DNA from 4 places in the Kitasatospora brasiliensis genome. Region 1 is predicted to be linked to each of the others. Evidence: riboswitches for the same ligand, from Rfam matches in the RefSeq annotation. Region 1 holds a riboswitch; each other region holds the start of a gene.
What was found. A riboswitch is a leader RNA that binds a small molecule or an ion and turns the genes downstream of it on or off. The one in region 1 is predicted to bind cobalamin.

Region 1 (2,192 bases):
CGATCAGGTGGTTCTTGGCGCCGCCGAAGCACTGCGCCCGCTTCCCGTTCGCGGCGGCGGTGGCGTACACGTGCTGCGCGATCGGCGTCGATCCGACGAACCCGAGCGCCTGGACGCGCGGGTCCTCCAGCAGGGTGTCCACGGCCTCCTTGCCGCCGTTCACCACATTGAGCACGCCCGGCGGCAGCCCGGCCTCCAGGAACAGCTCGGCCAGCCGCAGCGGCACCGAGGGGCAGCGCTCCGAGGGCTTGAGCACGAAGGCGTTGCCGCAGGCCAGCGCGGGCGCGGCCTTCCAGAGCGGGATCATCGCCGGGAAGTTGAACGGGGTGATGCCGGCGACCACGCCGAGCGGCTGGCGCATCGAGTACACGTCGATGCCGGTGCCGGCGTTGTCGCTGAACTCGCCCTTCAGCAGGTGCGGGATGCCCGCCGCGAACTCGACGACCTCCAGGCCGCGTTGGAGGTCCCCGTGGGCGTCGGCCACGGTCTTGCCGTGCTCGGCGGAGAGCAGCCGGGCGAGGTCCGCCTTCTCCCGCTCCACCAGTTGCAGGAAGCGCAGCAGCACCCGGGCCCGCTTCTGCGGGTTCCAGGCCGCCCACTCGGGCTGGGCCTGCGCCGCGTCGGCGATCACCGCATCGACCTCGGCGCGGTCGGCCAGCGGCACCCGGGCCTGCACCCGGCCGGTGTTGGGGTCGAAGACGTCGCCGTACCGGCCGGACGTCCCGGCGGTGTGCTTGCCGCCGACGAAGTGGGTCAGTTCACGGACCATCGGTTCCTTCTCTCGTCAGGATTCGGGAGAGGAGGAATGGAGCGCACCACCGCGCACAGATCGACACATCGACCGTGCGGGGTGGGTCAGTTGACGAACCGTCAGAAGCAGTGGGCTCCGGCGGTCGGCAGCACGGCAGCGGAGCGGGAACAGCGGCCCGGAGTCATGCGTGTCGTCTCCATCCTCGTGGAAAACACGAACCATCCGCGGCCGGTATCCTGACTCCCGGATCCACGCCCGCCCCCTGGCCTTCCCGGCTGGCTGCCAGTGGCCCTCTGTCGCATGAGGACGGACTCCCCGGTCACAGTGGCGGGACCGTGCCGGACTCACACCGGCTTCCCTGACACCGCGGACCTGCCATCGACCATATAGTTGGACGTCCTAGTAAGTCCAGGGCGACAGCCGGCGAACCTGGCCAGGGTGCGTGAAACGGCGTGAAACGCCGGAATCCCGCGGGCGCCTGGGCACCCACGGGATTCCTCCGTGCTCGTCGTCGGGGGCTCGGACGGCCTCGGACGGCCTCGGACGGCCGAGCCCCGCGGGTCAGGCCTTCTTGACCACGCTGGACTTGAGCTGCATCGCGCCGAAGCCCTCGATGCGGCAGTCGATGTCGTGCCCGTCGACGCCGTCCACCAGGCGGATGTTGCGCACCTTGGTGCCGGCCTTGATGCCGGAGACGCTGCCCTTGACCTTGAGCGCCTTGACCACGGTGACGGTGTCCCCGTCGCTCAGCACATTGCCGACAGCGTCCTTGATCACCCGCTCGCCGACCGGCGCCCCGGCCTGGTCGGCGCCGCCGGGCACCCACTCGTGGGCGCACTCGGGGCAGACCATGAGGGCGTTCATCTCATAGGTGTACTCGCTGGAGCACTGCGGGCACGGGGGAAGGTTGTCGCTCATGAGTTCAGCTTATCCAGGATGTTCGAGGGCGATCTACGGGACGGGTGAGGAGGTCAGCGGGGGTTCCGGCCGACGCCGTGGCCGACGAGGGCCGCCCGGTCGTGCAGGTGGGCCCGGGCGTGGGCGATGGCCTCGGGGGTGGTGGCGAAGACGTGTCCGTCGGCGCGCAGCGGGTCGAGCACGCCGAGGGCGTCCAGCGGGCGCTGGTGCTCGTCGCGGATGCCGGAGACCAGGACGAGGGTGCCGCGCCGCCGGAGTGCGGTGATGGCGTCGCCGAGGACGGTCGCGCCGCTGGCGTCGATCGCGCTGACCCGCGACATCCGCAGGATCGCGACGTCGGCCTCGGCGGCCTCGGTGAATTCGAGCAGGAAGCGGTGCGCGGCCGCGAACAGCAGCGGCCCGTCGATGCGGTAGGCGACGATGTGCTCGGCGAGCAGCGCCCGCTCCTCCGCGTGGTGGTCGGCGGGCGGCAGGTCGGCGCGCAGCGGGACCTGTTCGACTCGGGCCGCCCGGGCCACCGCGG
Region 2 (2,192 bases), on a different contig from region 1:
GGCCCCGTAGCGGACCAGCAGCCGGTCGCCCTCGCGCAGGGTCGGGACCATCGACGGCCCCGCCACGTCGACCAGCCCGAACGGCAGTGCGCTGCCCTCCGGTCGCGTGCTCCGCGCCACGACTCCTCCTCCCGCTCGGCCGACCCCCAGTCTGCCGTACGGACCGTCATCCGTTCGATGTCCGAAATGACATGGTTCCCGGTCCGCCTTTTGCCCTAGGCCCACCGCCCGATCGCGAATCCGGGAGGGCGGAAGGGTAATCTCGGGCGCGGGAAGACGATCTAAGGAAGGACTCCCATGTTCTCTCGTCTGTTTGCACCTCGCGCCACCGCCCACGCCCACTGCGACCTGCCGTGCGGCGTCTACGACCCGGCGCAGGCCAAGCTGGAGGCCGAGTCCGTCAAGGCCACCCAGGAGAAGTACCAGGCCAACGAGGACGCGCACTTCCGCGCCCGCGCCATCATCATCAAGGAGCAGCGCGCCGAGGCCGTCAAGCACCACATCTCGGTGCTGTGGAGCGACTACTTCAAGGCCCCGCACTTCGAGAAGTACCCGCAGCTGCACCAGCTGATCAACGACACCCTGAAGGCCGCCTCGGCCGCCAAGGCGTCCACCGACCCGGCCACCGGCCAGGCCCTGCTGGACCTGATCGCCGAGGTCGACAAGATCTTCTGGGAGACCAAGCAGGCCTGAGCCTGACGAGTCGCCACCCGACCGCCCCCGTCCGGACCACCGGACGGGGGCGGTCGTGCGTTCACGTCCCACCCGCCATCGGTAAGGGTTGAATGCCCTGAGCGGCTGTTATGCTGCCAGGGCGTCCGAGGGGGAAGTCCGGTGTGAATCCGGCGCTGACCCGCAACGGTGAGCGCGGCCCGTACCAGCCCGGACGGCCACGCCAGCCCGATCGCCCTCGGCCGCCGACCTCCCGACAACTCGCCGCGGACTGCGAGGGGAACGGCGCCCCGGCACGCCCGCGCGCCCGCCCCGGCGCACCCGCGGCCCGAGGCAAGGCGCACCCGTGAACCGCCCCTCCGTGGACCGCGCGCCCGCAGACCGCGCGGCCGGCCCGCCCACCCGCCGCGCACCCGTCGCCCCGCTCGCCGCCGGCCTCGCCGTCGCCCTGCTGCTCTCGCTGGTCTGCGGGGTCGCCCTCGGCTCCTCCGGGATCGACCTGCCCCACGTCCTGCGGCTGCTCGGCGCCGGACTGACCGGCGGTCGGCTGGACGCGGACGAGGCCGCCGCCTACGCGATCGTCTGGCAGATCCGGCTGCCGCGCACCATCCTCGCCGCCGTGGTCGGCGCCGGACTGGCCGCCTGCGGCGTCGCCGTCCAGGCCCTGGTGCGCAACGCCCTGGCCGACCCCTTCGTCCTCGGCATCTCCTCCGGCGCGGCCGTCGGCGCCAACGCCGTCCTGCTGTTCGGCGCCTTCGCCTCGCTCGGGGTGTGGGCGATCTCCGCCTCCGCCTTCGGCTCCGCGCTCGCCGCGATGACACTGGTCTACCTCGCCGCCCGCACCGCGTACGGGCTCACCCCGCTGCGCCTGGTGCTCACCGGCACCGCCCTGTCCTACGGCTTCTCCGCCGCCACCACCCTGATGGTCTTCGCCGCCGACCGCGGCGAGGCCGCCCGGGACGCCATGATGTGGCTGCTCGGCAGCCTCGGCGGCGCCACCTGGGGCAAGGTGCCGCTCGCCGCCGCCACCGTGCTGGCCGGCCTGGCCTACCTGCAGTGCGCCGCCGGCCGGCTGGACGCGCTCGCCATGGGCGACGAGACCTCCGCCTCGCTCGGGGTGGACCCGGACCGGCTGCGCCGCGAGCTGTTCGTGGTCACCGCCGCCGTCACCGGCACCGTGGTCGCGGTCAGCGGGGCGATCGGCTTCGTCGGGCTGCTGATGCCGCACCTGGCCCGGATGCTGGTCGGCGCCGGGCACCGCCGGGTGCTGGTGATCGCGCCGCTCGCCGGGGCACTGCTGCTGGTCTGGGTGGACATCGCGTCGCGCACCCTGCTGGCGCCCGCCGAACTGCCCGTCGGGGTGTTCACCGCGGTGCTCGGCGTGCCCGCCTTCCTGCTGCTGATGCGCCGCCGCGGCCAGGCCTTCGGAGCCGGCCGATGAACGGGACGACCGAAGCCCAGGACCTCGCCGTGGACGCCGTCTCGGTGGAGCTGGCCGGCACCCGGCTGGTCCACGAGGT
Region 3 (2,192 bases), 490 kb from region 1:
GGGTGTCGAACAGGCTCATCCCGGCCGCGAACAGCAACGGCAGGCAGACGATCGCGTACCAGGGCAGCCCCGAGGCCGCGCCCGAACCGGCCATCACCATCAGGGTGACCTCGGTCGCGGTGTCGAAGCCCAGGCCCAGCACCATCCCCACCGGGAACATCTGCCCCGGCCGGGTGATCGAGCGGGTCGCCCGGTTCAGCACCCGGGCCATGAAGCCCCGCGAGTCCAGGTGCGCCTCCAGCTCCTTCTCGTCGAACTGCCCGGCCCGCATCGCCCGGAACACCTTGAGGATGCCGAGCAGCGCCGCCAGGTTGAGCGCGCCGATCAGGTAGAGGAACACGCCGGAGGTGGTCGTCCCGACCACGCCGAGCCACTTGTGGGTGGTCGACTCGTCGTCCATCAGGGTGTTCGCCAGCTGCGCCCCGCCCGCCACCAGGGCGGCCATCAGCACCACCATCGAGGAGTGCCCGAGGGCGAACCAGAAGCCCACCGAGACCGGCCGCTTCCCGTCCGCCATCAGCTTGCGGGTGGTGTTGTCGATCACCGCGATGTGGTCGGCGTCGAAGGCGTGCCGCATGCCGAGGGTGTAGGCGGTGATGCCCAGGCCCACCCCGAAGACCTGGGTGCCGACCTCGTACTTCTCGGGTGCGACCAGGAAGATCAGGGTGCCGAAGGCCACCACGTGCATGGCCAGGATCACCCCCATCAGCCCGACCGTACGGACGGTGTCCTCGCGCCGCCACGCGAAGGTGGGCAGCACGGAGGGGGCCGGCTTGGCGCCGCCGGCCACGGTTTCGGGCAGGGTCATCTGCGGATCACGCTCCAGCACCTCGTGGAATACCTCGTGAGATGCCGTGGCCGGTCTCCTGGCTTACGGGACACCCGTACCCGCCTTCCCAGGCGCGAGGCGCCCAGTGGCTTCATGGGTACCGGCGACGCTCCTCCACGGGCGGAGGAACGACCCGATCACAGTGGCGAGGGCCGCTCCGGGCTGGGACCCCTGAGGGTCCGTCACCGGTCTTCCCGAGCACCACGGCGGGCAACACGGTAGGGGCCTCACCCGACCCGTGCAAGGCCCCAGACCTGCGCAGGTGTCCGGAATCACAGAACGCCGCCGGACGCGGACGCCCGCACGCGTCCCGTACATCCGGCCGACCCGATCTCCGGAAGGGCGCGCCGCCGCCGGGCCCGATGAGTACGATCATGGTGTGCCGTCCCACCCCCACGTCTGGCCCGCCGACCGCTGGAACACCCGGCCGGTCAGGGCCCGCGTGCTGGCGGTCGCCCGCACCCTCACCTCGGCCACCCGGGTCCTGGACGTCCTCACCCTGCTGAGCCCGGACGGCGTCGAGCGGTACTTCACCGTCAACCCCGGCTCCGCCTTCGCCGACCGCGCCCTGGACGAGTACCTGCACGGCCTGCCCGGCTTCACCGTGCTGGACTGGGAGGACGCCGTCCGCCGCCGCTTCGACCTGGCCGTCGCCTGCGCCGTCCACTCCTCCATGCACCGCCTGGACGCCCGCCTCGTCGTCCTCCCGCACGGCGCCGGCTACAACCGCCTGGTCACCGAGTCCACCGGCGACGCGGTCAGCGCCGCCGGCCTGTCCCGGAACGAACTCACCCACCGCGGACGGGTGTTCGTGGACGTCCTCGGCCTCTCCCACCCCGAGCAACTGGACCGGCTGCGGGTCTCCTGCCCCGAGGCGCTGGACGTCGCCCGGGTGGTCGGCGACCCGTGCTTCGACCGGATGCTCGCCAGCCGGCGCTCCCGGGACGGCTACCGCGCCGCCCTCGGCGCCGTCGACGGGCGGCGGCTCGTCGTCGTCAACTCCACCTGGAGCGAGCACTCGTTATTCGGCCGCCGCCCCGACCTCCCCCAGCGGCTGGTCCGCCGGCTGCCCGCCGACGAGTACACCGTCGCCGTGGTGCTGCACCCCAACATCTGGAGCCGGCACGACCCCGAGGCCCTGCTCGACGGCGCCCGCCGGATGGGCCTGCGCCTGATCCCGCCCCACCAGGGCTGGCAGACCGCCCTGGTCGCCGCCGACCTCCTGATCGGCGACCACGGCTCGGTCTCCTTCTACGGCGCCGCCCTGGAGCGCCCCACCGTGCTGGTCGCCACCGGCGCCGCCGAACTCGACCCGCGCTCCCCCAGCTACGACTTCGGCCAGAACGCGCCCGTCCTCGACCCC
Region 4 (2,192 bases), on a different contig from region 1:
CGCCCTCGCAGACCACCACGTCGTAGCGGCGGCGCAGATCGGCCAGGCACTCCAGGGAGCGCTCCAGCAGGACGGGCTTGCGCTCGCGGTAGTCCAGCGCGCCCACCTCGGCGACCGGCCGGCCCAGCAGCACCACCTGGCTGCGACCGTCCGCGCCGGGCTTGAGCAGCACCGGGTTCATCGCGGCCTCCGGCTCCACCCGGGCGGCCTGCGCCTGCATCGCCTGGGCGCGGCCGATCTCCGCGCCGTCGGCGGTGACGAAGGAGTTGAGCGACATGTTCTGCGCCTTGAACGGCGCGACCCGGGCGCCCTGGCGGGCGAGCCAACGGCAGATCCCGGCCGTCACCACGCTCTTGCCCGCGTCCGAGGTCGTCCCAGCGACCAGCAGCGCGTTCGTCATACCCGTCCCCTCTTCTTCAGGAGCGTGCGCAGCAGCACGTGCCCGGCGACCGCGGTGCCCAGCGCCAGCGCGCCCACCCGCCGGGAGAGCGCGCAGGCCCGCTCGATGTCGTCCACCGTCACCGGCCGCAGCTCCGCGCCCAGGACCGGCCGGTCCTCCACCCGCTCTCCGTACCGGAGCGTCCCGCCCAGCCGGACGCCCACCGCGCCGGCGAACGCCGCCTCCGCCTGGCCCGCGTTCGGGCTCGGGTGCGCGGAGCCGTCCCGGCGCCAGACCCGCCAGGCGGTCCGGGGCTCGGGCGCGGCGGCCACCGTCAGCAGCGCCGTCAGCCGGGCGCCGGGCCAGCCCGCCAGGTCGTCCAGCCGGGCCGAGGCCCAGCCGAAGCGGGCGTAGCGCGGCGAACGGTGGCCCACCATCGCGTCCAGGGTGTTGACGGCGCGGAAGGCCAGCAGGCCGGGGGTGCCGGCCAGGGCGCCCCAGGTCAGCGCGTTCACCACGGCGTCGGCGGTGTTCTCGGCGACCGACTCGACCACCGCCCGGGCGATCTGCTGCCCGTCCAGCGCGCTCGGGTCCCGTCCGCACAAGTGCGGCAGCCGCTCCCGGGCGGCCGCGAGGTCGTCGGCGGCCAGCGAACGGCCGATGGTGCGCGCCTCCCTGGTCAGCGAGGTGCCGCCGAGCACCGTCCAGGTCGCGGCCGCCGCCAGCGCCGCCCGGCCCAGCGGGCGTCGGCCGACCGTACGGTCCATGGCGAGCGCGCCCGCCGCGACCGCGCCCACGCACAGCGCCGTGTACCCGGCGCCGGTGGCCCGGTCGTCGCGCCACAGCCGTCGCTCCAGCCGGGTCGCGGCGCTGCCGAAGACGGCCACCGGGTGGCCCCGGCGGGGGTCGGCGAAGCGGGCGTCGGCGGCGTAACCCGCGACGGCGCCGAGTGCGAAGGCGACGGCGCGGGTCAGCGGGCGCGGAGCAGGCGCCAGTGGGCGGGGAGCAGGCACCAGCGGGCGTGGAGACGGCGTCAGCGGGGTCATCGGCCGCACGGCGGAAGGCAGCTCGGCGTCCGGCAGGGCGGGGCAGCCTGCATCGCGTGCGTGTCCTCACTCAGGGTCCGCGCCCTGGATCGACGTGACGGGGGCGAGAGTCTCCTGGCTTCCGGGTCGAACGCACTCCCGGAGCCTTCCAGCGGCCTTCGACGGCCGCCGTGGCGTTGTTCCGAGCGTGCTTCCCGGTGACAGTGGCGGGACCGCGCCGGAATTCCACCGGCTTCCTCTCCATGCCTCCGTTTGGCCTCAGGATCCCATCACGGGCTCGAAGCGGGAGTCAACCGAGGTCACGGAGGGGTTGGTCACACGCGGGCGGGGCTGACGGCCGGTGGGATCGTCACCGACGCACCGTTCGTTTCCGACGCCTCCTCAGCACCTTTCCGGCACCTCCCCGGTGCCTCTTCCCATGTCGTCGGGCCGCCCCCGGTGACCCGAACGGCCCAGTCCGGTGGCCGGGCGGGCGGTATGCCGGTGAACTGGTGCACGAACACCGTCCGGTCCGTGAGCAGCGGGCACGTGAGCAGCGGAGCACGTGAAGAGCGGGGCACGTGAGCAACAGGCCACGTGAACAGCGGAGCACGTGAACAACAGAGCAGGGGAGCGAGATGCGTTGGGGAACCGCCGCCGTCGTGGCGGCCGCCGCGGTCGGGGCAGCCGTGCTGGTGGTCGGTCGTCGGGCCTCCGAGCGGCTGGTCCGTCCGGCGACCGCCGCCCGGGAGTCCGGGCCGGTCCTGGTCCGGGACCTGGCTCCCGGC

Region 2: linked by a shared signal. The riboswitch ahead of QWJ13_RS21065 (FecCD family ABC transporter permease) and the one ahead of QWJ13_RS00350 (CoA-acylating methylmalonate-semialdehyde dehydrogenase) in region 1 are both predicted to bind cobalamin.
Region 3: linked by a shared signal. The riboswitch ahead of nicT (Nickel transporter NicT) and the one ahead of QWJ13_RS00350 (CoA-acylating methylmalonate-semialdehyde dehydrogenase) in region 1 are both predicted to bind cobalamin.
Region 4: linked by a shared signal. The riboswitch ahead of QWJ13_RS24150 (cobalamin biosynthesis protein) and the one ahead of QWJ13_RS00350 (CoA-acylating methylmalonate-semialdehyde dehydrogenase) in region 1 are both predicted to bind cobalamin.

What each region holds. Positions count from the first base shown of each region.
Region 1 is NZ_JAUOOW010000001.1:88,674-90,865, forward strand. It holds gene QWJ13_RS00350 (CoA-acylating methylmalonate-semialdehyde dehydrogenase) at 1-769, opposite strand, end outside; cobalamin riboswitch at 961-1,135, opposite strand; gene QWJ13_RS00355 (zinc ribbon domain-containing protein YjdM) at 1,313-1,669, opposite strand; gene QWJ13_RS00360 (SulP family inorganic anion transporter) at 1,723-2,192, opposite strand, start outside.
Region 2 is NZ_JAUOOW010000005.1:339,070-341,261, forward strand. It holds gene sodX (nickel-type superoxide dismutase maturation protease) at 1-51, opposite strand, end outside; gene sodN (superoxide dismutase, Ni) at 298-693, shown strand; cobalamin riboswitch at 782-912, shown strand; gene QWJ13_RS21065 (FecCD family ABC transporter permease) at 1,019-2,113, shown strand; gene QWJ13_RS21070 (ABC transporter ATP-binding protein) at 2,110-2,192, shown strand, end outside.
Region 3 is NZ_JAUOOW010000001.1:576,391-578,582, forward strand. It holds gene nicT (Nickel transporter NicT) at 1-808, opposite strand, end outside; cobalamin riboswitch at 840-1,050, opposite strand; gene QWJ13_RS02590 (hypothetical protein) at 1,209-2,192, shown strand, end outside.
Region 4 is NZ_JAUOOW010000006.1:300,256-302,447, reverse strand. It holds gene QWJ13_RS24155 (cobyric acid synthase) at 1-400, opposite strand, end outside; gene QWJ13_RS24150 (cobalamin biosynthesis protein) at 397-1,392, opposite strand; cobalamin riboswitch at 1,533-1,664, opposite strand; gene QWJ13_RS24145 (alpha/beta hydrolase family protein) at 2,043-2,192, shown strand, end outside.